Regions from separate parts of the Ensifer sp. MJa1 genome, predicted to be linked through region 4. Evidence: predicted binding sites of a transcription regulator. Region 4 holds the regulator's gene; each other region holds the start of a gene.
What was found. The regulator LexA, encoded in region 4, represses DNA repair genes until DNA is damaged. The targets are predictions, from matches to a motif close to TGTTCNNNNTGTGTTCNG.
Positions count from the first base shown of each region.

Region 1: parE (DNA topoisomerase IV subunit B) is a predicted target of LexA. The motif match lies at 5,559-5,576, and genes of this name have one in related genera.
Region 2: ruvC (crossover junction endodeoxyribonuclease RuvC) is a predicted target of LexA. The motif match lies at 6,218-6,235, and genes of this name have one in related genera.
Region 3: radA (DNA repair protein RadA) is a predicted target of LexA. The motif match lies at 5,163-5,180, and genes of this name have one in related genera.

Region 1 covers NZ_JAKUMO010000015.1:137,204-144,758, reverse strand. Annotated here, with positions in the region: gene MKZ91_RS20190 (flavin reductase family protein) at 1-31, shown strand, start outside; gene MKZ91_RS20185 (aldolase/citrate lyase family protein) at 43-744, opposite strand; gene MKZ91_RS20180 (DUF2336 domain-containing protein) at 819-1,958, shown strand; gene MKZ91_RS20175 (hypothetical protein) at 2,138-2,548, opposite strand; gene MKZ91_RS20170 (GNAT family N-acetyltransferase) at 2,777-3,247, shown strand; gene parE (DNA topoisomerase IV subunit B) at 3,370-5,439, opposite strand; gene MKZ91_RS20160 (alpha/beta hydrolase) at 5,686-6,570, shown strand; gene MKZ91_RS20155 (UbiA family prenyltransferase) at 6,699-7,555, shown strand, end outside.
Region 2 covers NZ_JAKUMO010000010.1:147,708-155,262, reverse strand. Annotated here, with positions in the region: gene MKZ91_RS15815 (efflux RND transporter permease subunit) at 1-1,892, shown strand, start outside; gene MKZ91_RS15810 (MBL fold metallo-hydrolase) at 2,174-3,010, shown strand; gene MKZ91_RS15805 (hypothetical protein) at 3,078-3,560, shown strand; gene MKZ91_RS15800 (YebC/PmpR family DNA-binding transcriptional regulator) at 3,646-4,392, shown strand; gene MKZ91_RS15795 (HAD-IA family hydrolase) at 4,465-5,094, shown strand; gene MKZ91_RS15790 (LLM class flavin-dependent oxidoreductase) at 5,107-6,108, opposite strand; gene ruvC (crossover junction endodeoxyribonuclease RuvC) at 6,279-6,791, shown strand; gene ruvA (Holliday junction branch migration protein RuvA) at 6,853-7,470, shown strand.
Region 3 covers NZ_JAKUMO010000003.1:36,603-44,157, forward strand. Annotated here, with positions in the region: gene MKZ91_RS05280 (replicative DNA helicase) at 281-1,783, shown strand; gene MKZ91_RS05285 (AzlD family protein) at 1,866-2,168, opposite strand; gene MKZ91_RS05290 (AzlC family ABC transporter permease) at 2,165-2,818, opposite strand; gene MKZ91_RS05295 (AraC family transcriptional regulator) at 2,974-3,831, opposite strand; gene alr (alanine racemase) at 3,985-5,124, shown strand; gene radA (DNA repair protein RadA) at 5,283-6,686, shown strand; gene MKZ91_RS05310 (CvpA family protein) at 6,819-7,442, shown strand.
Region 4 covers NZ_JAKUMO010000020.1:122,059-129,613, reverse strand. Annotated here, with positions in the region: gene MKZ91_RS23980 (D-alanyl-D-alanine carboxypeptidase family protein) at 1-96, opposite strand, end outside; gene MKZ91_RS23975 (septal ring lytic transglycosylase RlpA family protein) at 160-1,191, opposite strand; tRNA gene MKZ91_RS23970 (tRNA-Ser) at 1,511-1,600, shown strand; gene MKZ91_RS23965 (hypothetical protein) at 1,706-2,425, opposite strand; gene MKZ91_RS23960 (hypothetical protein) at 2,422-3,048, opposite strand; gene MKZ91_RS23955 (hypothetical protein) at 3,315-3,611, shown strand; gene lexA (transcriptional repressor LexA) at 3,846-4,565, shown strand; gene MKZ91_RS23945 (hypothetical protein) at 4,650-4,982, opposite strand; tRNA gene MKZ91_RS23940 (tRNA-Cys) at 5,369-5,442, shown strand; gene MKZ91_RS23935 (thermonuclease family protein) at 5,512-6,168, opposite strand; gene MKZ91_RS23930 (hypothetical protein) at 6,441-6,734, opposite strand; tRNA gene MKZ91_RS23925 (tRNA-Asn) at 6,894-6,968, shown strand; gene MKZ91_RS23920 (cryptochrome/photolyase family protein) at 7,070-7,555, shown strand, end outside.

The DNA.
Region 1 (7,555 bases), on a different contig from region 4:
CGTTTTCGAGATGATCCGTCCGACGCGCTGATGGACTGGGTTTTACACGTCGCTGAGAAAGGTGGCCTGCTCGATCGAATGGCAGCCAACCGAGGCGAAGCCGTTGTCCCTGCTTTTCGCAAGGGCCTGCCGGGTCCTGGTCTCGTTGTCGCAGCTGGTGGGCAGAACCTCGTAAGCGGGAATGCCCGCATGGCTTGCCTTCAGCACCACGGCTGCGCGCGCGGCGAGGATTGGCGCTGCCGTGCGCTCATGGGTTTCGGCCGTGGGTTCTTTGCAGCCGACCAGTGTTGCCAGTGCCGTGCCGTCGAAAATCAAAGCGTCCAGACGTTTTGACGATCCCGCCAGTGTGTGCGCGGACAACAGGCCCCCGGCCGAACCGCCAAACTCCGCATAGAGCCGGATCCGATTGGAAGCGATGCCCATTGATGCTTCGGCAACCTGCAGCATCACATCAAGCCGCTGGATGTCAGAGCGCCCCGCGCATTCGGAAAGAACGAGGCCGTCGACGCCGCTGTCGAGCAGCCGGTTGAGATGCTCCTCGCTCAACTGACCGGCAGGCGCGACGCGCGCAAGCAGCGAAAAGCTGCGACCGGCTAGCTGAGCCATGCCGACAAGTACCTCTTTGCTGCAGTCGATGCCAACGACGACGCCGGCAAACCTGTTGAGGGCCGCGACATCGACATTGGTCGCTGCACTGTCGGCAAGAAGCAACGGCTTTATGGTTTGGAGGCGGTTAACAGACATGGTGAACCAATCTTAAACCTTTGCCTGCTAGGGTCGGAACATCAGATGGCATTGGCGTGTCTAGTGGGGCGTAGGTGATCATACAAGCATTTCTTCGCTGGGTGGAAACGGCGAGAACGGGTGAGCGAACCCGCGCCGCCAGCGCTCTCGGCCGCGCCTATGTCGATGCGCAGATGAATGGCCTTGATCGTCGTGCGGCCGAGATGGCGATGACCTTCCTGCTCGATGATCCTTCACCCAAGGTCCGCCATGCGCTGGCCGATGCGCTTTCCGGCTGCTCGACCGTGCCGCGCGCAATCATTCTTGGCCTTGCTGCCGACCAGCCCGAAATCGCCTATGTCGTTGTCTCGCGTTCGCCGGTCCTTACCGATGAGGACCTTGTCGATCTTGCCGCACGAGGTACTCCGGAAACCCGCGCGCTGATCGCGGCCCGCAGTTTTGTCTCTCGCGCCGTGTCTGCCGCGATCGCCGAAATCGGCGACGAAGAAGAAATTTTGATCCTCTTGGAAAATGCTGGCGCTCAGGTGCCGCGCCGCTCGCTGAAGCGGATTGCCGAGCGCCTTGGCTGTTCGGCCGCCGTGCGCGATCTGCTTCTCGGCCGCACCGACCTGCCGAGCGACGCCCGCCACGCTCTTGTCGAAGAGGTGGGCGCTGCCCTTGCCGCCTTCGGCCTGGTCCAGGTGGCGATCGGCGAGGCGCGGGTGCAGCGCGTAACGCGCGAGGCCTGCGATGTCGCAGCAGTCGGCATGGCAGGCGCGCTTGCCGTTGAGGAATTGCCCGGACTTGTCACGCATCTGCGCGAGACTGGGCGGCTGACACCCGCGTTCCTGCTGCATGCCTTGGTCACCGGCCGGGCGGAGTTTTTCTCAGCAGCAATCGTCGATCTCTCGGGTGTTTGCGACAAGCGCGTGCGCTCGATCCTGTCCGGTGGTCGCATTCATTCGATCCGGGCGCTTTTCGAGAGCGCCGGGCTTGGCCGCGACGTGAGCGAAGCATTTGCCGAGGCCGTGCTGCTTTGGCGTCGCGACGGGAGTGCTCACGGTGGCGGCGTGGCATCGTCCGTCTCGTCCACGCTGCTTGCCCGTCTTCGAGGGCAGCGCTCGACGTCTCCGGCATTGACGGCAATGATCGACCTGCTCGAGCGGCTGGCCTTTGCCGAGGAGCGTCAGTCGGCCCGGGACTATGCCCTGCTGGCAGCCCGCCAGGCGGCCTGATCCCAATCGTTGCACTTGTCATCGGCCGCCATTCTGCCCAATTAGCGACGGGCCTGTGAACGCGACCAGCCACAAGGCGCTCGACCCGGCGAATTCAGGTGAAACATCTGTGGCCGTTTCCGGCATCGGAGTGTCGGTCGCCGCGCTGCCGGGCACCTGTTTGAACAAGATCGGATCGCCTACTCGGTGAAGCGGCGGGCAACCCAGGAATAGCCGTCCTCGATATAGTGCACGGGCTTGCTGACGATCGTTTTCAGCTTCTCGCGATCGGGCATGGCGCCTTTCAGGAAGGCGAGCGTCCGCTTCGGCAATCCCGGCTCCGGCTCCGTTGCTTGTTGCGGCGGCGTTTGCGGTAGGGGTTGTGGCACAGCCGGCGCAAGGTCGACCGCGGCAACGGCTGGCGCGGTGCTTTCGCAGACGGCAACGACGACCGGGTAGTTCGCATTCGAAAACTTCGGCAACTGCGCCTGCGAGGCGGTATCGCACTGCGCGATCGAGGGCCATGTGCCGTTGACCGTCGAAATGTACTGGCATTGGCTGACGTCGTGGTCGCAGCCGAGAATGGTCATGACAATCAGAGCCGCTTGCATGGTGTACCTGCGTTCCATCGGGGAGTGGCATTGTTGTGCAGTCAACCTATGACTGCCTGATTCTCCCGGAAATAGGGCAAAGCACGGAAGGCTGAGGAACAATTTGTTTCAGATCGTCAGCCGGATTGATGCCGCCGCAACAGGGTGATGCGCCAAATGACGTATTGGCCTGCGGGACCGTCGACGGTAGGTTGGTGATCGAGATCGCCGACACCAAGGAAAGACCGATTGCCCGCCGTAACCATCGCCCTCGAGCCGCCACGCCAAGCCGCCATCATACGGCTCTTGGAACTCTCCGACGCCTATGCTGCCTCGCTTTATCCTGCCGAAAGCAATCATATGGTCGACCTGTCGAGCCTGGAGCAACCGGCGGTCTCATTTTTCGTGGCGCGGCGTGAGGGCGATATCGTCGGCTGTTGCGCGCTCGTGGATGCCGGCGACGGAACTGCCGAAATCAAGCGCATGTTCGTCGATCCGCAGGCGAGGGGGCTGAAGGTTGGCAAGCTGTTGCTCGGGGCGCTGGAGGAACGTGCGCAGCAACTGCAATGCAGGGCGATCCGCCTCGAAACCGGCATCTATCAGCCCGAGGCCATCGGCCTCTATAAGGCCGCCGGCTACGTCGAGCGCCCGCCGTTTGGCAGCTATCAGCCGGATCCGCTGAGCCTGTTCATGGAAAAACCTGTCGACCCTGCCGCCTGACCCGGTGCAAGGGGGCGCGGGCTGAAACGCAAACGGCGGCGACTGGCCGCCGTCTCGGATTTGACAGGTTGGAACATGGAACGCAGCGCCAACCTTGCGGCGCCTTCCCCGGGCCAGCGTCCTTAGATGTCGAGATTCTCCGCAAACACCGCCCGTTCCTGGATGAAGCGGAAGCGGGCGTCGGCCTTGGTTCCCATCAGGTTGTCCACCGCCTCGCGCGTGCCTTCGAAATCGATTTCGTCGATCTCGACCTTCAACAGCGTCCGGAACTTCGGATCCATCGTCGTTTCCTTGAGCTGCGCCGGCAGCATCTCGCCAAGACCCTTGAACCGGCCGACCTCGACCTTGCCGCGGCCATTGAATTCGGTCCGCATCAGTTCCTCGCGGTGCGCGTCGTCGCGCGCATAAAGCGTCCTCGAACCCTGGCTGAGGCGGTAGAGCGGCGGTACGGCCAGATAGAGATGGCCGCCGCGGATCAGCTCCGGCATTTCCTGGTAGAAGAAGGTGATCAGCAGCGAGGCGATGTGCGCGCCGTCAACGTCGGCATCGGTCATGATGATGACGCGCTCGTAGCGAAGATCCTCGTCCCGGTACTTGGTCCTCGTGCCGCAGCCGAGCGCCTGGATCAGATCGGCGATCTGCTGGTTGGCGCCAAGCTTTTCACGGCCGGCGCTGGCAACATTGAGGATCTTGCCTCGGAGCGGCAGGATCGCCTGGTTGGCGCGGTTGCGCGCCTGCTTTGCCGAACCACCTGCCGAATCCCCTTCGACGATGAAGAGTTCGGCACCCTCGGCAGTATTCTGCGAGCAGTCGGCGAGCTTGCCCGGCAGGCGCAGCTTGCGCACCGCCGTCTTGCGGTTGACTTCCTTTTCTTTGCGCCGGCGCACGCGCTCTTCGGCGCGCTCGACCACCCAGTCGAGCAGCTTGGCGGCTTCAGCGGGATTGTCGGCGAGGTAGTGGTCGAAGGGGTCACGCAGTGCGTTTTCGACGATGCGCTGCGCCTCGACGGTCGCGAGCTTGTCCTTGGTCTGGCCGACGAATTCGGGCTCGCGGATAAAGACCGAAAGCATGCCGGCCGCCGAAATCATCACGTCATCGGTGGTGATGATTGCCGCGCGCTTGTTCTGCGTCAGTTCGGCGTAGTTCTTCAAGCCCTTGGTGAGCGCGATGCGGAAACCAGCCTCGTGCGTGCCGCCTTCGGGCGTCGGAATGGTGTTGCAGTAGGAGTGAACCTGCTGATCGCCGCCGTACCAGGTGACCGCCCATTCGAGCGAGCCGTGACCGTTGGCCTTTTCCGACTTGCCGGCGAAAATCTCGCGGGTGACGGTGAATTCCTTGCCGAGGGTCGCCGCCAGGTAGTCCTTGAGGCCGCCGGGGAAGTGGAAGACCGCCTTGTCGGGGATTTCCGAGCCTTCTTGCAACAGCGATGGGTCGCAGGACCAGCGGATCTCGACGCCGCCGAAAAGATAGGCCTTCGAGCGCGCCATGCGGAAGAGCCGGCCGGGCTCGAAATGGGCGTGCGGGCCAAAAATGTCCGGATCCGGATGGAAGCGAACGCGGGTGCCGCGGCGGTTGTGCACGTCGCCGAGCTCTTCGAGCCCGCCCTGCGGGATGCCGCGGGAGAACCGCTGACGATAGAGCTTGCGATTGCGTGCAACCTCGACTTCGAGCGCATCGGAGAGCGCGTTGACGACCGAGACGCCGACCCCGTGCAGACCGCCCGAGGTTTCATAGGCCTTGCCGTCAAACTTGCCGCCGGCGTGAAGCACGGTCATGACGACTTCGAGAGTCGACTTGCCCGGAAATTTCGGATGGTTCTCGACCGGGATGCCGCGGCCGTTGTCGGTCACTGTCAGGAAGCCGTCGGCATCGAGATTGACCTCGATGAAGTTCGCATGGCCAGCGACCGCTTCGTCCATCGAGTTGTCGATGACTTCGGCAAAGAGGTGATGCAGCGCCTTCTCGTCGGTGCCGCCGATATACATGCCCGGACGCCGACGAACCGGCTCCAGCCCTTCGAGCACCTCGATCGCCGACGCGTCATAGTCGCTGCCATCGCTGCCGCGCGGGGCAGGGCGCGGCTCGTCGCTGCCCGAAGCGGGCGCGGTCGGCGGCTTGCGCGGAGGGGCTCCAGCTTCGGCAGGCTTCGGCTGCGGGGGCGCGGAGGAGAAGAGGTCGCTGTTGTCGTCCATGGGGCCGTTCGGGTCGTTCCTGTCACTTTGGGATGCCAGAGGCCATAGCAAGACCTCGACTTTGCCGCCATCCCCCGGCGGTCGAATCATCTGAATTCTGCCAGACTCTCACTGAAAGCGCGAACAAAAGGAGAATACTGGCGTCGGTCACAGGTGGAATGCTGCCTCTGCGGCCCTGTCACGGGGCAAGTGTTGCTTTGGCGCCCGTACGATGGCAAGGCTTCCGGCGAAAGAGGGAGCCCGTCATTGGCCGTGTCCACAACTGTTTTTCCGTTTCGCCGGCTTTTTCTGGCTGTTGCCGTCGTCGTCTCGGCTTCCGCCGCCCAGGCGCAGGCGCTGAAGCCCTTCAAGGATGAGCTGTTTTCCTATGGCAAGGTGCTGCAGCAAAATGATGGCGGCGACGATCTGACGGTTGATTATCAGGAACTGCGGGACATCAACGAACGCGACGAAATCCCGGAACGCCGGGTAAAGCGCGCGTATATCTCGCTCGGCGTGAAGAGCGAACAGGTCAACGAGACGCTCGAAATCGGCGGGCGATCGCTCGACGTGACGCGGGTCGGTCCGGACAGGGGTGCGGCGTTCACGGTCATCTTCATACACGGCCGCGGCGGTGATCGGCGGCTCGGTGCCAACGACTTTTCCTTCGGCGGCAATTTCAACCGGCTGAAGAACCTCGCCGTCGCCAATGGCGGTGTCTACTATGCGCCGAGCGTGCGCTCCTTCGATACGCAAGGTGCAGCCGACATCGCGGCCCTCGTCAAGCAGGCGTCCGAGCGATCCGGCGGCCGGCCGGTGGTGCTTGCCTGTGCTTCGATGGGCAGTTTCATCTGCTGGGGCGTCTCGCGCGATGCAGCCGCAGTGGCGGCTCTTGGTGGCATGATGGTCATGGGTGGTGTCAGCGATCCCGATTTTACCAAAAGCGCCGCCTACAAGGCGAAATTGCCCATGTTCTTCAGCCATGGCAGCCGCGACAGCGTCTATCCCGCCGAAAGCCAGAAGGGGCTTTACCGCACGCTCAAGTCTCAGGGCTATCCGACGCGCTTCGTGCTGTTTGAAACCGGTTCGCATGGAACCCCGGTTCGCATGACCGACTGGCGCGATGCGCTGAACTGGATCGGCAAGCGCTAACCGTCGCATGCGCGCTCGGCATTTGTTAACCAGATCGGCAAATTTCCGGGTGCAGCGGCGGCTCGCATTTCCACTCTGGAAAGTTGAAGGCGTCATGATGCCCGGCAACTATGGCTGGGATGGATTTCATGGACGCGCGCACCGAGACACGGCACATTCCGCTGTGTGTGGATCTGGACGGCACTTTGCTGGCCGCCGATACGCTTTGGGAAGGTGCTGCGATCCTCCTTCTGCGCAACCCGCTGATGCTGTTTCCCATGCTGTTCTGGCTTTCGAAGGGCAAGGGGCGGCTCAAGCATGAGGTGGCGCAGCGCTCCGGGCGGCAAGCGCAGGATTGGCCCTATCGCCAGGCGGTCATCGACCGGCTGACTGAGGAAAAGAAGACGGGTCGCGAAGTGGTGCTGGTCACCGGTGCTGCTCCGTCCGTTGCCAGGGACATCGCCGCCCATGTCGGTCTCTTCTCCTCGGTCATGCACTCGACGGAAGACCTCAATCTGACAAGCAGCCGCAAGCGCCAGGCGCTCGTCGAGCGCTACGGCGACGGTGCGTTCGACTACATGGGCAACAGCCGCGACGACATTGCTGTCTTCGAAGTGGCGCGGCGCGCGATCGTGGTGGCCCCGGATGCGGCGGCAGAAAAATGGCGCCGCGGCCATGACGCCGAGCGTCTCGATGTCGGCAAGACCAGCGCGCTGGCGCCGTTGAAGTCGATCCGGGTACATCAATGGGCGAAGAATGTGCTGATCGGCGTCCCGATGATCCTCAATCACGAGGTGTTGCACGTCGACGCGATTGTCAGCGTCATCATCGCCTTCTTTGCCTTCAGCTTTCTTGCCTCCGCGGTCTATGTCATCAACGACCTTTCAGATCTCGCGAATGATCGTCGCCATGCCAAGAAGCGCCACAGGCCCCTTGCCAGCGGTCAGATGTCGGTGCCGACGGCGCTTATTCTGGCGGGCTGCCTGATCATTGCCTCGTTGTCGCT
Region 2 (7,555 bases), on a different contig from region 4:
GCGAGGCGTCACACGTGACGATGGACGAGGTGGGGGCCGCGGTCATCGCCATCTCGCTGGTGTTGACGGCCGTCTTCGTGCCGACGGCCTTCATTCCCGGCATCGCCGGCCAGTTCTACCTGCAGTTCGCCGTGACGATCTCGGTCGCGACGGTGATTTCCGCCTTCAACTCGCTGACGCTGTCGCCGGCGCTGGCGGCGATCCTGTTGAAGCCGCACGAAAATGGCCATCATGAAAGCCGCAACCCGTTGACGCGGTTCGGCAAGTCCCTGGCCAACGGCTTTAACAACGGCTTCGACCGGATGGCTGAGGTCTATGCGCGGATGGTGCGCGCGCTGGTGTCGACCAAGACCGCACTTGCTGCGGCACTCATCGTCTTCGCCGGCCTGCTCGGGGCCACCTGGTACATGGCACAGATCGTGCCGCGCGGCTTCGTGCCGACCATGGACCAGGGCTATGCGATCGTCGTCATCCAGTTGCCCGACGGGGCTTCGCTCGATCGCACCGACGCCGTGGTCAAGCGCGCCTCGAAGATCATCCAGGACGTGCCAGGGGTAAAGAGCGCGGTTGCCTTTGCCGGCTTCAACGGTGCGACCTTCACCAACGCCTCCAACTCGGGCGTGGTCTTTGCCTCCTTCGAGAGCTTCGAAGAGCGGCTGAAGCACGGTCAAAACGCAAACCAGATCATCGGCCAGCTCTATGGCAGCCTGCAGAGCATCCAGGAGGCCTTCATCATCGCCGTGCCGCCGCCGTCGGTACGCGGTATCGGCAACTCCGGCGGCTTCAAGATGCAGATCATGGACCGCCAGAGCGCCGACATGCGCCGCGCCCTGGGTCTCGCCTACCAGATGATGGGCGCTGCCAACCAGACGGAGGGGCTGACGGGTGTCTTTACCACCTTCTCCGCCTCGAGCCCGCAGTACTTCCTGGCGATCGACCGCGACAAGGCGCGCACGCTCAACGTGCCGATCCCCAACATCTTCGAAGCGTTGTCGATCAACCTCGGCACGTCCTACGTCAACGACTTCAACGCGTTTGGCCGCGTCTACCAGGTGCGGGCGCAGGCCGACCAGCAGTACCGTGTGGAACGGGACAACATCCTGGCGCTGAAGGTGCGTTCGGCAACCGGCGCCCTGGTGCCGATGGGAACGCTCGTCGAGATCCGCGACACGGCCGGTCCAACGCTGGTGCAGCGCTACAACATGTACGTCTCGGTGCCGATCCAGGGCAATCCTGCCGTCGGCGTCTCGACCGGCACGGCGCTCGACAAGATGGAGGCGCTTGCCGCCCAGATCCTGCCGCAGGGCACCACCTTTGAGTGGACGGAACTCGCCTTCCAGGAGCGCCAGACGGGCAACACGGCCGTGTTCATCTTCGCACTGTCGGTCGTCTTCGTGTTCCTGGCGCTGTCCGCCCAGTATGAAAGCTGGGTGCTGCCGCTGGCGATCATCCTGATCGTGCCGCTCGGCGTGCTTTCGGCGCTGGTCGGCGTGTCGATCCGCGGTCTCGACAACAACGTGCTGACGCAGATCGGGTTGATCGTTCTGATCGGCCTTGCGGCCAAGAACGCCATCCTGATCGTCGAGTTCGCCCGGCAGGGAGAAGACGAGGGCAAGACGCCGATCGAGGCGGCGGTGGAGGCGAGCCAGTTGCGCCTGCGGCCGATCCTGATGACCGCGTTTGCCTTTATTCTCGGCGTCGTGCCGCTGATGATTGCCACCGGCCCGGGTGCGGAAATGCGCCAGTCGCTCGGAACCGCCGTGTTCTCGGGCATGCTGGGGGTTACCTTCCTCGGCCTGTTCCTGACCCCGGTGTTCTATGTGGCGCTCAGGTCGTTCAGGCGACGCAAGTCGACGGCGGTGACCGAGCCCGCGCCCCACCCGGCCGAATAGCGCCACGGGTCTCAAACGCGGCGACGCCCCGGCAGAAATGCCGGGGCGTTTGCTGTCAAAAGGGACCGTTTCCCAATTGCCGCCGTAGGGGCGGTGACGCAAACGTGAGCACGGCGGGGCGTTTGTAACTGGACGCAGCCAATTCATTGAACAATTCTCTCCCTGCCCGTGACGCCGTGGTTCGGCCGAGCGAAGGCAAAGGCTTCCATTCGCTGTTCAACGGCTGCATGGCATGAGCCCTCCGGCTTAAGGCCACGTGGTCAAGGTGAGAGAGGTGAAGGCTGATGCTCCGCTACCTTTTCTACACGTTCGCCACCATCTGGCTCATTCACACGTTCTGGCCGTCAGTCGCGCGCGCGCAGCAACAGCCCCAACACGCCAGTCAGTGCCAGGCGATCGCCGAGGCGCTGCCACAGGCGACCTTCGCCAGTTTCACGCCGGCCGCTGCCACCACGAAGCGGACAGTGGTCGGAGAGGTGACGATCAGTTATCTCGGCCACTCCACCTTCCTGATTGAGACGCCCGGCGGCGTTTCGATCGCGACCGACTACAATGGCTGGTTTGCGCCCGCGACACCGCCGACGGTGGTGACGATGAACAAGGCGCATTCAAGCCACTACACGCTGGCGCCGGATCCGGCGATCAAGACCGTGCTGCACGGCTGGGGCGACAACGGTGCACCGGCGCGCCATGATCTGGTGGTCGGTGATGCCTTCATTCGCAACGTCACGACGGATATCCGTGCCGGGGGTGCCGCGATGGAACACGACGGCAACTCGATCTTCATCTTCGAGGTGGCGGATCTCTGCATCGGTCATCTCGGCCATCTCCATCACGAACTCGACGACAGCCATTACCGCCAGATCGGCAGGCTCGATATCCTGATGGTGCCGGTCGACGGCGGGCTCACCATGGGGGCGGAAAGCATGAGCCGGGTCGTCAGCCGGCTGCGCTCTTCGCTGATCTTGCCGATGCATCGTCGCGGTCCGCCGATCGACGCCTTCCTCGACATGTTCGGCGACGACTACGACAAGCGTTTCGCTGACAGCGCCAGCGTCAAAGTCTCGTTGCGTTCCTTGCCAAGCAAACCACTGATTTATATTCTTCAAGGCGTCTGAGTTCTGAATTGTTGCATGTCGTTGTCGCAGAACCGCTGCGGTGCGCGGCATGCTCTAGGATCGCCCGATGAAGTTGCTTGTGGTTGGCGTTTCGATCTTTCTCTCCCTTTCGACCGTGGCCGAGGCGGGTGGTGCACCACCACCGCGCATGCCTTCTGCCGAAGGACAGCAAGAGCAAAGCCTGCCGGCGACGGCAGACCCGCCCGCCGGCGAGCAGGAAATGTTCATGATGCCCTCGGGCAATATCGGCTGCGTCTACACGCCCGAAGGCGGCACGGCGGTTTACCAGCCTCAGGACGGTGGGCCCGAGCTCGCCTGCGATATCGTCGCGCCACGTTATGTTCGCGCCACCCTTGGCCGTGCGGGGACTGCGACGCTCGATCACGCCGTTGGCGATCCGAGTTGCTGCTCGGCCGTGCAGGTGCTCGATTACGGACAGACCTGGTCAGTCGGGCCGTTCTCCTGCCTTTCGGAAAGAACCGGGCTTTCCTGCCGTCGTGACGACGGACATGGCTTCCTCTTGAGCCGCGCGCAGGTGTCGGCCAATTGAAAAGCGGCGCCCCGGCTGGACGGAAAGCGGCAATAAAACTATAAGGCGCCCCATTCCATTCAAATTCATGCATGCAGAGGGTGCCATGGCTGGCCATTCACAGTTCAAGAACATCATGCACCGCAAGGGCCGTCAGGATGCGGTGCGCTCGAAAATGTTTTCCAAGCTCGCGCGCGAAATCACCGTTGCCGCAAAGGCCGGCATGCCGGACCCGGCGATGAACGCGCGCCTGCGCCTGGCGATCCAGAACGCCAAGGCGCAGTCGATGCCGAAGGACAACATCGAACGGGCAATCAAGAAGGCGTCCGGCGGTGACTCCGAGAACTACGAAGAAGTCCGCTACGAGGGCTACGGCCCGGGTGGCGTCGCCGTCATCGTCGAAGCGCTGACCGACAACCGCAACCGCACAGCCTCCAACGTCCGCTCGACCTTCACCAAGGCCGGCGGCGCGCTCGGCGAAACCGGCTCGGTTTCCTTCTCCTTCGACCGCGTCGGCGAAATCACCTACAAGCTCTCGGTCGGTGACGCCGACACGGTTATGGAAGCGGCGATCGAGGCCGGTGCCGACGATGTGACCACCGACGAGGACGGCCACTCGATCATCTGCGGTTTCGAAGCGATCGGTGAGGTCTCCAAGGCGCTCGAAGACACGCTCGGCGAAGCCGAGACCGTCAAGGCGATCTGGAAGGCCCAGAACACCGTGCCGGTCGATGAGGAAAAGGCGCAGTCGCTGATGAAGCTCATCGACATTCTCGAAGACGATGACGACGTCCAGAACGTCTATTCGAACTTCGAAGTGTCGGACGAGATCCTGGCGAAGCTGTCGGCCTGATTGGAAAGCTGATAGCGTCCCAAGCATTCACCCGTGTCCGAAAGGGCACGGGTTTTTCTTTCAATGGCGCCGATGACCTATGACTTCGCGATCTTCGATTTCGACGGCACGCTTGCCGATACGGCAGCGAGTTTCATGCTCGCCTGCAACAGTGCGGCTCGACACTTCGGCTTCCGGGAACTTTCCGTCGAGGAGTTCCAGTCGCTAAGGGCGATGAGCAATCGCGAAATCATCGCGCATATGGCGGTGCCGATGTGGAAGCTGCCGCAGATTGCCACCTTCATGCGGCGTGCCATGGCGGCCGAGGCCGAATCCGTGCAGCTGTTTCCGGGTGCTGCCGATCTGCTTTTGCGGTTGAAAGCCGCCGGCATTGGCATCGCCATTGTCAGCTCCAATGCGGAGGAGAGCATTCGCGCAGCTCTCGGCGACGTGGCGGCAACCGTCGATCTTTATGAATGCGGCGCGGCGCTCTTTGGCAAGGCGCAGCATTTCAAGCGGGCGATCCGCTTTTCCGGTTTGCATGCGTCGCGCATTCTGGCGATCGGCGACGAGGCGCGCGACATCGAGGCGGCGCGAAAGGCGGGTATCGCGTCCGGTGCGGTTGGATGGGGCTATGCCGATCCGATCTTTCTGCAAGGGCTCAGGCCGGATCGGTTCTTTGGTCGAATGGAAGAGATCGCGCCGGCTTTTGGAGCGAACTGACCGATATCAGCCTCAGGCGGCCTTCGCGAGATCCCTCTGCGCATCGGCAAACAGGCGCAGCGACCGCAGCCGCGCTTCCATGTCGAAGATCGGCATGGAGATAATCAACTCGTCGGCCTTCGTCTGATCGAGGAACGTTTCGATCTTGCGCCGGATCGTCTCCGGTCCGCCGACAACCGCATACATCATCGAATGGTCGACGAAGATCTTTTCGTCGTAGCTCCAGAGCCCATCCATGGACTGCACCGGTGGCGGAAACTGGCCGCGTGCGTTGCGCCTTAGTGCCACGAAGGACTGCTGCATCGAGGTGAAGAGGTAGTTTGCCTCCTCGTCCGTATCGGCGGCGACGCCCATGACGCCGACCATGACATGCGGCTTGTCGAGGGTTTCGGACGGGGTGAAGCGCTCGCGGTAGATCTCGAGCGCAGAAAGCAGCATATCGGGCGCGAAATGCGAGGCGAAGGCGAAAGGCAAGCCAAGCATGCCGGCGAGGTGGGCGCTGAAATGACTGGAGCCTAAGAGCCAGATCGGCACATTGGCGTCGGCGCCTGGCACGGCGATGATCTTCTGGTCTTCCGCGACGGGGCCGAGCAGCGCCTGCAGTTCGACCACGTCGTTCGGGAAATTGTTGCCGCTCGCTTCCATGTTGCGCCTCAGCGCCTGGGCGGTGCGCATGTCGGTGCCAGGCGCGCGGCCAAGGCCGAGGTCGATGCGGCCGGGATAGAGAGCTGCCAGCGTGCCGAACTGCTCGGCGATCACCAGCGGCGAATGGTTCGGCAGCATGATGCCGCCGGAGCCGACGCGGATCGTCTTGGTGGCGGCTGCCACATGCGAGATCACGATCGAGGTCGCCGCACTCGCAATGCCCTTCATGCCGTGGTGCTCGGCAAGCCAAAAGCGCTGGTAGCCGTTTTCTTCCGCGGCCTGCGCAAGACGGCGCGAATTTTCCAGCGATTGGGCGACGCTGCCGCCTTGCGTGATCGGGGAAAGATCGAGGACGGAGAAAGTCGCCATGGCAAAGGCCTTCGTTGAGGGAAATTGATGAAAGGCTATGTAAGCTCAATTTTCCTCAATCCAAGGGTGGTGGCGAAGAAAACCTGATCTGCCGCCTCAGTTGTGCGTATGTTTTTGTTTTGTTCACTTTTTGCTGGCAGCGTCCGGACTGTCGTCATAGGGTGAAATTCATGCAGACCACGATTCGCATCATCGGCATCGATCCGGGCCTCCGCCGCACCGGCTGGGGCATCATCGAGACGCTCGGCAATTCGCTGCGTTTCGTCGCTTCCGGCACCGTGACGTCCGATGGCGAGATGGATCTGGCATCACGGCTCTGCCAGCTGCATGACGGCCTTGCCGACGTGGTGCACAGCTACCAGCCGCACGAGGCGGCGGTCGAGCAGACCTTCGTCAACAAGGATGCGACGGCGACGCTGAAGCTCGGGCAGGCACGGGGCATCGCGATGCTGGTTCCGGCACGGGCGGGCTTAAGGGTCGCCGAATATGCGCCCAACGCCGTCAAGAAGGCGGTGATCGGCGTCGGCCATGGCGAGAAGCAGCAGATTCACATGATGATCAAGGTCCTGATGCCGAAGGTCGAGTTCAAGGGCAATGACGCGGCCGACGCGCTGGCGATCGCCATCTGCCACGCTCACAATCGTCAATCGGTGACGAGCCGGCTTGCCGCATTGATGGCGTAGTTGCGCCCGACAAGATTTTTTCCGATGGTCTGAGCGACCATCCCACCGCGGGAGACGCCCCATGATCGGCAAATTGAAGGGTAACATCGACGAGATCGGCGAGGATCACGTTGTGCTCGACGTGCATGGCGTCGGCTACGTTGCCTTCTGCTCGGCACGCACCTTGTCCAAGCTCGGTTCGGCTGGCGAGGCGGCGGTGCTCTTCATCGAGACCTATGTGCGCGAGGACCAGTTGAAGCTGTTCGGCTTCCTGTCGGCCCTGGAGCGGGAATGGTTCCGCCTCTTGCAGAGCGTGCAGGGGGTTGGCTCGAAGGTGGCGCTTGCCGTGCTTTCGACGCTGACGCCGGGCGAACTCGCCAATGCGATCGCGCTGCAGGACAAGACGTCGGTCTCGCGCGCGCCGGGCGTCGGGCCCAAGGTGGCGGTGCGCATCGTCACGGAACTCAAGAACAAGGCGCCAGCCTTTGCTGGCGAGATGTCGGCATCGATCGGCCTCAAGCAGGAGCTTGGTGAGGGCGTTGCGTCCGCGCCGGTCTCCGATGCCGTTTCGGCGCTCACCAACCTTGGCTATTCGCGCGACCAGGCGGCCAACGCCGTTGCCGCGGCCTTGAAGAATGGCGGCGAAGGGGGCGACAGCGCCAGGCTCATTCGCCTTGGCCTGAAAGAACTGGCGCGATGAGCGCTTGCCTTGACGGGGCGCTCAAGGCAGAACGGATGGAGCCGGATGCAGGACGGATGTCTGCGTCTGACGACGGACTGATTGG
Region 3 (7,555 bases), on a different contig from region 4:
CTAAACCGCGCCGAGATGATTTTCAAGATGGAGATTTGAGCACACCGGCGACCGGGCTACACTTCTGAAGCCCGGTCGAGTGATTCGCGCGTCAATGGCCAACTTTGTGGCAAGCGCAGTTTTTGTGCTTTTTTGAAGCCGGCCTGTGGATCAGTCGAACAACGGGAAAAGCGCATGGCTCAGATCAGACGCTTTGCGACTGTGTCCCCCGTGCACTTGACCCAATCCGCATGAGGTCGCAAACCGATGCCACACCAGACAGAGGTAGAGATCAAACGACATGAATGACGCGGCGCGCAAGCTATCCCCTATCAGCAAGGATCAGGCGGACCAGCACTACCGCGAGGCGCCGAACAACCTAGAAGCCGAACAGGCCCTGCTCGGCGCGATCCTCGTCAACAACGACGCCTTCTATCGTGTCTCGGACTTCCTGAAGCCCGTGCATCTGCATGAGCCGCTGCACCGCAAGATCTACGAGGTCGCCGGCGACATCATCCGCATGGGCAAGACCGCGAACCCGGTCACTATCAAGACCTTCCTCAAGGCCGACGAGAAAGTCGGTGACCTGACCGTCGCGCAATATCTCGCGCGTCTCGCCGCCGAAGCGGTCTCGATCATCAACGCGGAAGACTATGGCCGGGCGATCTACGACCTGGCGCTGCGCCGGTCGCTGATCACCATCGGCGAGGACATGGTCAACATCGCCTATGACGCGCCGCTCGACATGCCGCCGCAGGGCCAGATCGAAGACGCCGAGCGCCGCCTGTTCGAACTGGCCGAAACTGGCCGCTACGATGGCGGCTTCCAATCGTTCAACGACGCCGTGGCGCTCGCGATCGACATGGCGGGGGCTGCCTTCGAGCGTGACGGCAGCCTTTCGGGCATTTCCACCGGCATCCATTCGCTCGATGCCCGCATGGGCGGCCTGCAGCGCTCCGACTTGATCGTGCTTGCCGGACGCCCGGGCATGGGCAAGACCTCGCTTGCCACCAACATCGCCTACAACATCGCCGCGGCCTATGAGCCGGAAGTCCAGGCCGACGGTTCGTTCAAGGCGAGAAACGGCGGCGTCGTCGGCTTCTATTCGCTCGAAATGTCGTCCGAACAGCTTGCCACCCGTATCATCTCCGAACAGACGGAAGTCTCGTCCTCGAAGATCCGCCGCGGTGACATTTCCGAGGCCGACTTCGAAAAGCTCGTCGCCTGCTCGCAGATGATGCAGAAGGTGCCGCTCTTCATCGACCAGACCGGTGGTATTTCGATCGCCCAGCTTTCCGCCCGCGCCCGCCGCCTGAAGCGCCAGCGCGGCCTCGACTGCCTGGTGGTGGACTATATCCAGCTCATGACCGGCTCGGGCAAATCGAGCGACAACCGCGTGCAGGAAATCACCCAGATCACCACCGGCCTCAAGGCGCTCGGCAAGGAACTGAACGTTCCGATCATCGCGCTGTCCCAGCTCTCTCGTGGCGTGGAAAGCCGCGAAGACAAGCGCCCGCAGCTCTCCGACCTTCGTGAATCGGGCTCAATCGAGCAGGACGCCGACGTCGTGCTCTTCGTGTTCCGTGAAGAATATTACGTGAAGAACCTGGAGCCGCGCGACGAGTTCGACCCGAAGTATGAAGAGTGGAAGATGAAGATGGAGCAGGTGAAGGGCACGGCGGACGTGATCATCGCCAAGCAGCGTCACGGACCGACCGGCACTGTGAAGCTCGCGTTCCAGTCGGAATTCACGCGCTTCACCGATCTCGCCGATCCTTCCTTCAGCCAATACGAGGAACACTAAAGTTCCGTGGGGGCGGCCGGAGCGGGCTGGGAAAAATGTTTGCGGTTTCCCAGCCCGCTCTCAGTTTCAAAGGCGCCCCGGTCTAGCCCAGCAACAGACGCAACACCGCCACCGTCACGACGCCGACGGCAACGGATGCCAGCAATGGCAGCCGCATCGCAGCCAGCGCCGTCGCAGCGGCGGCAATGGTTTCTGCCGGCCCGGTTGCGAGCGCTGTCGGTGCGATCACCGCCATCAGCACAGCAGGCGGAATGGCCTCAAGGGCGCGCTTCTGGTTCTCGCCGATCGTCACGTAGCGGATCAGCACCAACCCGCCGATGCGGGTTGCAATCGTAGCGGCTGACATTGCCAGGATTGCAAGCAGCGTATTCAGATCGACGATCATGCGTGGGCCTCCTTCCGGCTGCCCGAAAGCACGGCGACGACAACACCAGCGGCGGCACCCGCCGCGATGTACCAGACGCCCGGCAACAGTTGATGGGTGAGCACTGCGGCGCCTGCGCTGGCGGCAAGGACTGCACCGGTTTCACGCCCCTTCCAGAAGCCCATGACGAGCACGATGAAGACGGCGGGGAAGGCAAAGTCGAGGCCTGAGACCTTAGGGTCCCCGAGGAAGGCACCCAGCAACGCACCGGCCAGGCTCGTCAGCACCCAGACGCAATAGAACGGCACCGCAAGGCCGGTATACCAGGCCGGCGTCAACTTCTTCTCACTCGCGCGCATCTCGGCCATCGCCCAGATTTCGTCCGCCAGCAGCAGCATCGATGCATAGCGCGCCGGCCCGGAGAAGGCATCGAGCTTGCCGCCGAGCGAGGCGCTCATCAGCACATGACGAACATTGACCAGCAGGGCCGAAAACCCGAGTGCTGCCCAGGAGACGGGATGCGTCCAGATATCCATGGCGACGAATTGCGACCCGCCGGCAAAGACCAGCGCGCTCATCAGCGTCACCTCCGCCGGCGTCAGGCCCTTGCCCGCGGCCACCGCACCGAACACCAGGCCGATCGGCATCACCGCAACGATGAGCGGCGTCATCGCCATGGCGGCCGCCCGGAAATCCTGAAATGCACTTTTCTCCTGCACCGTCCACGTCTCCATTCACACGACTTCGCTGCCGCGTCCTTTCGGATGCGCGGTAGCAATGGCAAACGTCTACTTGCCGGAGTGAACGGTGTATTGAACGAAAGTGATCAGCCGGCGCGAAACGCGCCCGGCGTCACGCCCGTGCGCGCCTTGAAGTGACGGCTGAAATGCGCCTGGTCGGCAAAGCCACACTGATAGGCGGCATCCACCGCCGACCAGCCATGACGAAGCAGCGTCTTGGCGGCCCGCACGCGCTTGTCTGTCAGGAAGGCGTGCGGGGTGATGTGGAACTCCTTGCGGAAGGCCCGTATCAGGTGGGCGCGGCTCAGGCCCGCGACCTTGGCCAGTTCCTCAAGCCCCACATCCTCGGCATAGTTTTCGGAGAGGAAGTCACGCGCCCGATGCACGGCCAAATGCTCGCGCGTTTCGATCGGGGTGATGATCGTGCTGCCGTGCCTCTCGAACATCGCGGCGAGCACGGCGAACATCTTTTCCTCTGCTTCCAGCGTGGCGCCAGCCACCTCTAGCGTGCGGTGGGCGTGATGGAACGACAAGGCGAGGTCCGGAGCCTGCAGGACACGCTTGGAGAAGGACGGCGTCCCCTTGAAGGCACGTCCGGTGACGTCCTCGATGATGTTCACCAGCAACTCGGCGCTCGGATAGACCATGCGATAGCGATAGCCACTGCCACCGGGATGGCCGTCATGGATCTCGTCCGGGTTGATCAGGTAGAAGTAGCCGGGGCCCGCCTCCGAGCGCTCGCCCTTGATCTTGCTAATCTGCGAGCCCGCCTCAATGGCGCCGATGCTGAAGGTCTCGTGCGCATGCGGCGCGAATTCATGGGTAATGAAGGTCGCCGTCAGGCACTCCATGCCCATGAACCGGGCGTCGCGCCAGAAGCGCGTGCGCTCGGCGCCCTCAATCGGCATGACATCAATGGCTTCTTCCTGCGAAATCGTCTGCATGGGTGGACCTTAGTCGCCCGTCGGGTCCACGTCTTGCACAAAAGTGCTCGTCTGCAAGACCGGCGGTCTGGTTGGCGCTGCGACAGGGCAGCATTTGCGACGATGGGCGCTTGGCTGTATTGCTCTTTCATCGTCCCAAGCAGAGTGCCCGGCATGCTCACTCCAGAATTTTCTTCCGCTTCCAATCGGCTCACGATCGACCTTGGCGCTCTCACCGACAATTGGCGCGCGATGAACGCCCGCTCCGGAAGCGCGCGGGCCGCCGCGGTGCTCAAGGCGGACGCCTACGGGCTCGGCATCGATTACGCCGCCCCTGCCCTCTATGCGGCCGGCGCCCGCGACTTCTTCGTCGCCAATGCCGAGGAAGGTGCCGAATTGCGGCCGCTCGTGCCGGATGGCCGGATCTACATTCTCGCCGGCATGTGGCCTGGCAACGAGGCGCTCTTCTTCGACAATGGCCTGGTGCCGGTCATCAACTCGGACGAGCAGCTCGCCGTCTTCATGGCGGCCCTGTCGGAGCGCGGCGACCACCCTTGCGTGCTGCATATCGATACCGGCATGAACCGGCTTGGCCTTTCGGTTGAAGCGGCGACCGCCCTTGCCAACGATCCGGCCCGGCCCGCGAGCTTCTCGCCGGTGTTGATCATGAGCCACCTGACCTGCGCCGACGAACCGCACCATCCGCTGAACGCCTACCAGTTGCAGCGCTTCCGCGCAGCGGCGGCCGCCTTCGACGGCGTCGATGCAAGCCTTGCCAACTCCGGCGGCGTGTTCCTCGGCGCTGAATACCACTTCGACCTGACCCGTCCGGGCATTGCCGTCTACGGCGGCGAGGCGGTCAACGGCGTGGTCAATCCGATGACACCCGTGGTCACCGCCGAGGCCCGGATCGTCCAGATTCGCGACGTCCCGGCCGGCGGCACGGCGAGCTATGGCGCCTCTGCCCGCTTCGAGCGCGACAGCCGCATTGCTACCGTCGCGGTCGGCTACGCCGACGGCTATCATCGCTCGGTCTCCGGCGGCGGCGTGACGCTGCGCCAGGCGATGCCATCGGGGGCGTTCGGCTTCCTGCACGGCAGGCCCGTTCCGCATGTCGGCCGCGTCACCATGGACCTCAGCCTCTTCGACGTCACCGACCTTCCTCCGGGCGCAGCGCGCCCTGGCGACTACATCGAGCTTTTCGGTCGCAATATTCCCGTCGACGACGTCGCCCGCGCCGGAGGCACGATCGGATACGAGATGTTGACCAGCCTCGGTCGCCGCTATGTCAGGCATTATGTCGGCGGCGCCTGACGCGCCTTTTCAGACAAATTCCTTGCTGACTTCGCTAAAATTCACCTTTTGTTCCGCGTTTCACGGCATTATGTGACAACACAAAGTGATTCTCCGATCATTGGCGACTGCGGGCCGCAGCCCCGCTGATGACCTCCCTATTCCGAAAGTCGATCCTGATGGCGAAAGCCCGCACACAATTCATCTGCCAGAACTGCGGCACCGTGCACACCCGCTGGGCGGGCAAGTGCGAAGGCTGTGGCGAGTGGAACACCATCATCGAAGACGATCCGACCGCCGGTATCGGCGGTGGTCCCTCGCGCGCACCGAAAAAGGGGCGGCCGGTGGCGCTGACCACGCTGTCCGGCGAGATCGAGGACGCGCCACGCATCCAGACCGGCATTTCCGAACTCGACCGCGTGACCGGTGGCGGCTTCGTGCGCGGCTCGGCCCTGCTGGTCGGCGGCGACCCCGGGATCGGCAAGTCGACGGTGCTGATGCAGGCAGCCTCAGCGCTTTCGCGCCGCAAGCACCGCGTCATCTATGTCTCAGGTGAAGAAGCGGTGGCCCAGGTCCGCCTGCGCGCCCAGCGTCTCGGCGCTGCCGATAGCGACGTGCTTCTCGCAGCCGAGACCAATGTCGAGGACATCCTTGCGACCCTTGCAGAGGGCAAGCGGCCGGACCTGGTCATCATCGACTCGATCCAGACGCTGTGGAGCGACATTGTCGATTCCGCCCCCGGTACGGTGACGCAGGTGCGCACCGGCGTGCAGGCGATGATCCGCTTTGCCAAGCAGACGGGGACTGCCGTCGTGCTCGTCGGCCACGTCACCAAGGAAGGACAGATCGCCGGTCCCCGCGTCGTCGAGCATATGGTCGACGCCGTACTCTATTTCGAGGGCGATCGTGGCCACCACTATCGCATCCTGCGCACGGTCAAGAACCGCTTCGGGCCGACCGACGAGATCGGCGTTTTCGAGATGTCCGACAAGGGCTTGCGCGAAGTCGCCAACCCCTCGGAGCTGTTTCTCGGCGAGCGCAACGAGAAGTCACCAGGCGCCGCCGTCTTTGCCGGCATGGAAGGTACCCGCCCTGTGCTCGTCGAAGTCCAGGCGCTCGTCGCGCCGACGTCGCTCGGCACGCCGCGGCGCGCGATCGTCGGTTGGGATTCCGCCCGGCTGTCGATGATCCTCGCCGTGCTCGAGGCCCATTGCGGGGTTCGGCTCGGCCAGCACGACGTCTACCTCAACATTGCCGGCGGTTACCGGATTTCCGAGCCTGCGGCCGATCTAGCTGTGGCTTCCGCACTGGTTTCGTCGCTTGCCGGGCTTGCCCTTCCGGCGGATTGCGTCTATTTCGGCGAAGTCAGCTTGTCGGGCGCCATCCGGCCGGTTGCGCATACCGCACAACGCCTTAAAGAAGCCGAGAAACTCGGGTTCTCCCAGGCAGTCCTGCCGTCCGCCTCGACCGAACTGCCGAAAAACGGCAATGGCCGGTGGAGCGAAATGGAAAGCCTGCCGGACCTGGTGGCGCGCATCGCGGGATCGCGCAATGCGCTGAGACCGGCGGAGGACGAAGACTGACGATGCGGATGCCGCAGACCGCTCCTTGAGGTCCGGTCGCGACAAGGCTGATAATGCCCTGGATATCAGGCAGGGCCGAAGGCGGATAGGCTTGAGGAGACCCGGACGAACCGGGTCCGGAGTAAGGACAAAATGCCCATTACAATTCTCGACGGTATCGTTCTCGGCGTCGCCCTGTTTTCCGCAATTCTGGCCATGGTCCGCGGCTTCTCGCGCGAGGTTCTCTCGGTCGCAAGCTGGGTGGGTGCAGCAGCCGCCGCCTATTTCCTCTATCCGCAGCTCCTGCCCTATGCCAAGCAGTACACCAGCAGCGACACGGTCGCGCTGATCGGCTCGGCAGCCGTGATCTTCCTGGTCGCGCTGATCATCATTTCCTTCATCACCATGCGGATTGCCGATTTCATCATCGACAGCCGCATCGGCGCGCTCGACCGCACGCTCGGCTTCCTGTTCGGTGCCGCACGCGGCATCCTTCTGGTCGTGGTCGCCATGCTGTTCTTCAACTGGCTCGTCGCGCCGCAGCAGCAGCCGACCTGGGTCACCCAGGCGAAGTCGAAGCCGCTGCTCGACAATCTCGGCAACAAGCTGATCGCGCTGCTGCCCGAAGAAGCCGACGCCACTATCCTCGACCGTCTGCGCGGCAAGGACACGACCGGTGAAGGCGAAGGCGAAGCGCCGACGACCGCGCCCGGCCAGGCACCGACGACGACGCCCGACCAGGCGCCCGCCGAAGACGCACCGGCCACCAGCGGCTGAGACAGGATTAACTTGCCGACAAAGCCCGCCCCGCGGGCTTTGTCCTTTTGGGGAATAACGCTCGCAGTCGTTTTCAGCTAAGATCGCTTGAAGATTGCGGGCCCGATCACGAT
Region 4 (7,555 bases):
CTTGGTGTCGAAGGCGGGCGCCGGTGTCTGTGCAAACGTGGCGCCGGCAAACAAGGTGACGCCAAGAAACACCGCCGAAAGCAACTTCATGCGCATGGGAAACTCCGGTTTCCCCATGGGCATAGCAGCGTGGTCATTCTGGCACAACGGCGCGTACCGCTATCGGACAGAAGCGCCTGCTTTCTGGCGTTTGGCGTAGTCGACGATCACTTGCGGCGTCAGTTGCTTCCTGTCGACCATGATCGCTTCAAAGGGCGATTCGGCGTCGCTGACCCGCACCTCGTAGTAGGCGGACGCATAGCCCATGTTGCCGTTGGGCATCGGTATGAACTCCGGCCGCTCGCGCGGGATCGGACCGATTTCCGGCAGCATGACGAACTCGCTGAGCGACTGGGGCTGGGCGAACTGCGGTACGGGAGCGGCAAGCGCCGTTACCGGTTCGCTCACATCGAGCGAGGCCTTTGCCGGGACTGTGATGCTCCCGAGGCTCTGGCCGCGGAACGGCTCGTTCGAGGCAACCATGACGCCGGTTGCAATCTGGCCTTCCGGCATCACGCTCGGCCCGCGCTCACCCTTCTGGACATAGGATGCCATGAGATAGGGCATATCGTTGCCCTCGAGCGGCGCACGACCGACATATTGCACCCGCACCTGTGCGCTGCCCTTGCGCTTGATATCGAGCATGTCCGCCGTCTTCGAGGAAACGTCGATAATGCGGCCATATTCATAGGGACCGCGGTCGTTGACGCGAACGATGACCGAAGTGCCGTTTTCCATGTTGGTGACGCGCGCATAGCTCGGCAGCGGAAATGTCGGGTGCGCAGCCGACAAGTGAGCCTTGTCGTAAACTTCGCCGTTAGCGGTTAGTCGACCATGAAACGCCGAGCCGTACCAGGACGCCACACCGGTCTTGTTGTAACCGAAGTCTTCCTTCGGCTGATACCACTTGCCCTTGACCTGGTAGGCCTTGCCGACCTGAAAGCGTCCACCGCCCTTGGGAATATTGTTGCCGGTGGCAACGCGGGGGCTCGCCTTCACGCCATAGACGGATTCGGGAAAGTACTCCTTGCTCCGCGCCGTCTTCTTGGTGCTCGACGTCGACCCGCAAGCTGCAAGCGTTACGCACAGCATTGGAACCGCAGCAAGGCGCAGTCCCTTGACCAGATATGCCGCATTTTTATTAGATGTCATCTGTCCCACAACATCGATCGAATAAGCCGTACTCGAAACCTTCCGCTCTTGCCCCCAGCGGAAATTTCGGCGTCCCGAAACGGAACAGTGATTAAACATGACAGCAACAAGGCAAAAATGCGAACTCATCCACAGGATGGCGTCGGATTTCATGCGTTATGGTTTATGGATGGTTACTGCGGGGCGCGCTCTGACACCCTTCTCCAGCCAGGCTGTCGAGAAAATCTCTCCGGGGCGCATGTTAAATCTTGCAAAGCGCCAACGCTTCGCGCAATAACGCCCTGCCCTTCAGAAACGGTATCCGTACCGTGCCGGGCGAGGACAGGTGGCCGAGTGGTTTAAGGCTCTGGTCTTGAAAACCAGCGTACGGGAAACCGTACCGTGGGTTCGAATCCCACCCTGTCCGCCATTTCAAGCACCAACCGGCACACAACGAGCAGATCTGGCTGCGCCGTAGCCGCAAGCCGGTCGAAGCTATTATCCGTAAATGCGGGAGCGCGCGAGAGAGCGCCCCTCAAAGGCTGAACGGATCGCGACCTGAGCGCTTCTCGCTCGGCGCATTGAAAGGATCGCTCTTCTTTTCCTTCGACTTGCGCCCCTCGTCGGCAATAATCTCATCGACGGCCCGCTGACACTTCATCAGCTCTTCGGCCGCAGCGCCGGTGCCCCGCAAGCTCAGATGCGCGACAAGGCGATCTTCGAAGGCGATTGCGAGCGAACGCTTGCGCACGAAGCCGGAGAGAAATTCAGCATCGGTGATGTTTACAAACAGGAATTTCCCGCTTTCGTCGCCGGCAGCCGTCGCCGCCGCGCTCCACGGGTCGTTCTTGTCGAATCGGAACGTCAGGTCATAGTCCTTGCCGACCTCCAGTGACTTCCAGTCGTCGCTGGCAAAGCTCATGTAGAGCGGTGCATCAGATCCCTTGGGATAGAACCCCAGCCGCAGGCTCACCCCACCTTCAAAGACCGAGGTGATGAAACAGGAGCCCTCCATCGTCGTATCGGAGGCGACACGCCAGTCACCGACGTCCTTCCATTTGATGATTTCAGACTCTTCGGCCATGGCAGGCGCAACTGCCATCAGACAGCCCGCCAATCCCATCAACAGTTTACGCATTCCCGCCCCCGATTGCCCCTGCCTCACCGGGCGGCACGCATCCTTTCGGCGCACGCCATCATCCCGCCACCAGTCTAGGAATATTCTCACAACAGTCCAGCCACTCGTCCGCTTCACATGGCAAAGGGGTCTTTCGACGACTTCGTCTCGCCGCCTTCGGCGAAGGGATCATTGCTTGGCGCGTTGTCGGCCGTGCCTGCAAACGGATCGGCACTCTGCCCTCCGTTCGGAATGAGCGTATTCACTGCCTCCTGACACTTGAACATCTCGCTGACCGCCTTCATTGAATCACGAAGGCTGAGGCTCGTGATCACCCGCCCCTCGAACGACACTGCCAAGCTGTTGCGGCGCACGAACTCGGTAAAGAAATCGGTATTGGAGAAATTGACGACCAGCGCCTTCGATCCGGTGAACTCCACCCCGAAAGCGACCGCCGGCCACCGGCGCCCCCGGTCGAGCTGCAGGGCAACGTCATATTCTTTCTGCGGCTCGATTGATTTCCATTCCGCGCTGCCAACCGACAGGAATGCAAGATTCGCCGAGCCTCTCGGATAAAAACCGATCCGCAATATCGCGCCGGCGTCATAGCTCGTCGCCGCGTAGCACGATCCTCCAAGTGACGGATCGGAGCCGACGGTCCAGGCATTGACCCGCTTCCAAATGTTCGACCGCGCCTCCTCCGCGCACGCGGCGCCCGTCGCAATCAACAGGCCGAGAAAGGCCAGCGGCAATCTATGCATGTGGTCACCCCATTTTCCCCGCAAAGTTATAGGATTCGTGTGACCTGTCGAGATGGCAAAGGAGATGCGCGACCGGCAATTGCGCCATCTCGGTCATGGCCACCCAAGCCCATTGCCAGCAATTGTGGCCTTGCGGTCACGGCGCTGCACCAAACAGCTGTTGAACACGGCAGCGGGATCCCGCTGATCGCTGGACTTCGGAACGAAAGCGCGGTTCACATCGTTAACCGCCCCGTAGTCCCCCCAAATCAAAGTGGACGATCACCGTGCTTGCCGCCCTGCTCATCGCCTCGATCGTTGCATCGCCGAACATCCCGAATACCTTGCTCAGCGCCGCAACCGTAGATGAACTGCAGGCCGACTTCGAATCGGCCGTTCCTTGTCATCAGATCGACGGGCGCAAGGTTTGGAAGGGCGCCATCGCCTACTACATCCAGTCGTTCGTCTATGATGGCGACACGCCGGTGGCCACGGACGCAGCAGACGCGGTTCTGCCCGAAGACAACAGCGCCGAGACGGTGAAGGAATTCGAGGACGCGTGCTCGGGCATTCAACCGGCTTGAAAGGCGCTCGGCGGTCGGTCTGATTCGATCAAAGCCGCCGTTCCACGCCCCTGCTCAGTCGCTCGGCCATGCCGCAGAGCGTCCGATAGCCCATTTTCAGCCATACAACCCGCCGATCGAACCGATTCGATGCGTCAACAGGTGGCATTCACCGAATTTTAGGCACTTGCGGAACACATATGGAACAGATAGTGTCTGTTCTTGATTTGTTTCACGCTTCTGGAGCGACGTGCCATGCTGACCCGCAAGCAACAGGAATTGCTTCTTTTCATTCACGAGCGAATGAAGGAATCGGGCGTGCCGCCGTCGTTCGACGAGATGAAGGATGCGCTCGACCTCGCCTCCAAGTCCGGTATCCACCGGTTGATTACAGCCCTTGAAGAACGCGGCTTCATTCGGCGACTGCCAAACCGGGCACGCGCGCTTGAGGTCATCAAGCTCCCGGAAGCCTACGCCTCGAACCAGCAGCCGCGTCGCGGTTTTTCGCCAAGCGTCATCGAAGGAAGCCTCGGCAAACCGCCGGCGCCAGCCCCTGCCGCACCGAAGCCGGCTCCCGTCGCCGACAATACTTCGGTTTCCGTTCCGGTCATGGGGCGCATCGCTGCCGGTGTTCCGATCTCAGCCATCCAGAACAACACCCATGACATTACCGTTCCGCTCGACATGATCGGTAGCGGCGAGCACTACGCGCTCGAGGTGAAGGGCGATTCGATGATCGAAGCTGGCATTTTCGACGGCGACACGGTGATCATCCGCAACTCCAATACGGCCAATCCGGGCGACATCATCGTGGCGCTGGTTGACGATGAGGAAGCAACGCTGAAGCGGTTCCGTCGCAAGGGTGCGTCGATTGCGCTTGAAGCCGCCAACCCGGCCTATGAGACCCGCATTTTCGGCCCCGATCGGGTCAAGATCCAGGGCAAGCTCGTCGGCTTGATCCGGCGCTACCACTAACCGTTACCGGAATTTGGATCTTAAGCGCATCTCGCCGCCATTTTCGGCAGCGAGAGCAGCTTGCGGGCGGCGTTTGCCGCACGCTTACTCGTGGATCGTGTATTCGCCGAGCTCGCAGAGGTCCTGGGTGTCTTCGGTCGTATCGAGGCCCGAGCCCTCCTCGAACTCGAAGCGCATGTCGTATTTGCAAACATCGCGGCCGTCGGCGATCGTGATCTCGATGTTTTCGCCGGGGTTCAGGACCTGCCGGCCAAAAACGTCGTCCTCCCATTCGTTGACGCCAACCGGCGACGTGTAGAAGTTGGTGAGCACCGCGCTTGTGTTGTTCTTCAGTTTGAACACCAGGTCTTCAGCGCGCGCCCCGATCGTGGTTGCGGCCATCATGGCCGAAGCCACCAGGACAAATTTCATCTTCATATGTGCGTTGCCTCCGTTTCGATTGATGACGGACGCTACCGATGCGGCTGATGTCAGCGGAGTCATTGTTCCCCTCTACCGATTTCGCCGCGCGATAAAATCCGACCGACCCTTAGCGGACCTGGCTTGCGCGGGCGTGTGGCAACTGCGGCAAGATGTCGAGAGAACAGGGCAATAAGGGCGTTTTCGGCCGCAACCTTCGTGGGCGTCGCCCGTCAACGGATGGAGCCCACAATGGACAGCGATCTCAGGTCGACGGAAATGCTCTACGCTGTGGAAAGCTCCCGTACTTGAGAATCCGCTTTGTGTTTTTCCGGAAAATGCCTCTTGCGGTTTTTCTGCAATCATTCTAAATCCGCGCCAACGCTTGGTTATCCGAGCAGTGAGGCCTCGTGGCGGAGTGGTGACGCAGAGGACTGCAAATCCTTGTACCCCGGTTCAATTCCGGGCGAGGCCTCCAAAAATATCCACAATCGATTAAATGACTACGCCTTCGGCAGAAGGCGGCCGATCGCTGCAGAGCTTCAGTTCAGCACCAGGGCGTCGGCCGGCCGGTCCACGGCCGAACAAGGCCCTCGTTGACGAGCATACGACCGAGAGATTGTTCGTCGCGCGTTACGAACCGCAGCTTTTCGTCCGCCTTGCCGCCCTGTCGTCCGCTCGCTGTCACCAGCTTGAAGTCCCCGGCGTTCAAGAGTTCGCGAAGGCGCTGCTTGGCATAAAAGCCGCGCGAGCGCTCCCTGTCGCAGCTCGCCTGCCTTATCCGCGGCGCATCGACGTCCGCCACGCGGATCGTCTCGCCGTGATAGACGAAGGTTGCGCCATCGATCACGCAGTTGTCGTCGCGTATGCCGCAGAAGTAGAACTGGTCGGTCCTGATCGATGCGGTGGTAACCTGCTCGTTCGGCCGCACGACCGGCGTCGGCGGCGTGACGCCGACATCGACGGCCGGCACCGGCGTAGCAAGCGCAACTTTGGTCGCTGGTTTTGGTACGTGCCTGTCCGCTTGCAGCGCCGGACGCTCTTCTGCCTTTTGCGCGACACGAACAGGTTTCGTTTTCGCCTCCGGCCGGGACGTGAACGCTACCACCTCCGAAACGACCGGCCATTGCTTGAGCTCGGTGCGGTGGTCGTAGGCAACGACGCCGCCGATGGTGAGCGCGGCGGCCAGATACCATGGCGCCATGCCGCCTTGCTTCCCCGCGCTTCGACCCGAACTCTTGCGCCGACGTTTCGTAGTGGCTTTGACCATTCGTCCCCATCCTGATTCGCAGCGCATTATGCGTTTGATGCGTTGCCGAAAAGTTTTCGCCGGGCACCCTTAATGGACGTCACGCCCCCTATCCCTGGACCTGCGACCGGCAACAACAGTGCCAGGACCGACGCAAAGTTCCGATGCGAAAAACGGGCTGCGACGCCCCCTCGCCTGGATCGTCAGATCGGGCGCTGGCTTGCTTGTCAGGAACCCTTCGAAGAATCGGCGCGACCGCGCCAGCGCGCCCACCAGACCGCAAGACGGCGGCGGCGGCGGCGCACGGAGGGGATATCGTGTGACAGCACGATGAGGCCCAGCGGAATCATCCAGAAGCCGAGCACGGGCAAGAAGCCGAGAAAGCCACAGAATACCAGGAGCGAACCCAACAGAATGCGCAGCAACGGCGAGTCGGGCAGCGCGATGCGCCATTTACCGAGCACGATCTGGCGTGTTTGCGGATCAATCCCGAAATGCATCTGCTTCCTGTTTTTATTCATCATTCCCTATCCGGCGTCTTTTCCCACAATTGGGGACTTCTCCACAGGCTCGCAACCGAACTTGTCATTTTTTTTGAAAAAACCGCTTGGCAAATCAGAAAAGCATGCGTATTAGCAGCCTCACTTCTGAAGCGCACAGCGAAACAGCGGCGCGGATGATCCCTGGTAGCTCAGCGGTAGAGCATTCGACTGTTAATCGACAGGTCGCCGGTTCGAATCCGGCCCGGGGAGCCAGTTTCTAAAAGAGCCATTTGCAGAAATGCGAATGGCTCTTTTTCTTTTTGTACCTATCTTGGCGACATGACCCGTCGCAAACCCCTTCCACAGAGTTTCCCATGACAACGGCAGCGAAGGCGCCCGTCATCGTGTGGTTCCGCAAGGATCTGCGCCTCTCCGACAACCGCGCATTGGCCGCAGCGGCTGAAACCGGCGCGCCCGTCATTCCGCTCTACATCCGCGAGCCGGACGAGAGCGGTAACGGTCCACTGGGGGCGGCACAGCGCTGGTGGCTGCACCATTCGATCGTCGCCCTGAGCAGCCGCCTTCATCAGCGTGGCTTGCGGTTCATTCTGCGCTCAGGCAATCCGCTGGAGGTTCTCAGCGACATCGTGGAGACCACGGGTGCCGACCGCATCTATTGGAACCGGCGCTATGATCCTTGCGGCATCGCAGTCGACCAGCCTTTGAAGAAGGCTCTGGCCGATCGAGCCATTGGCGTCGAGAGCTTTGCCGGGCAACTGCTGCATGAACCCATGCGCCTGATGACGACAACCGGCCGACCCTACCGCGTGTTCACGCCGTTCTGGCGCGCGCTCGAGGCA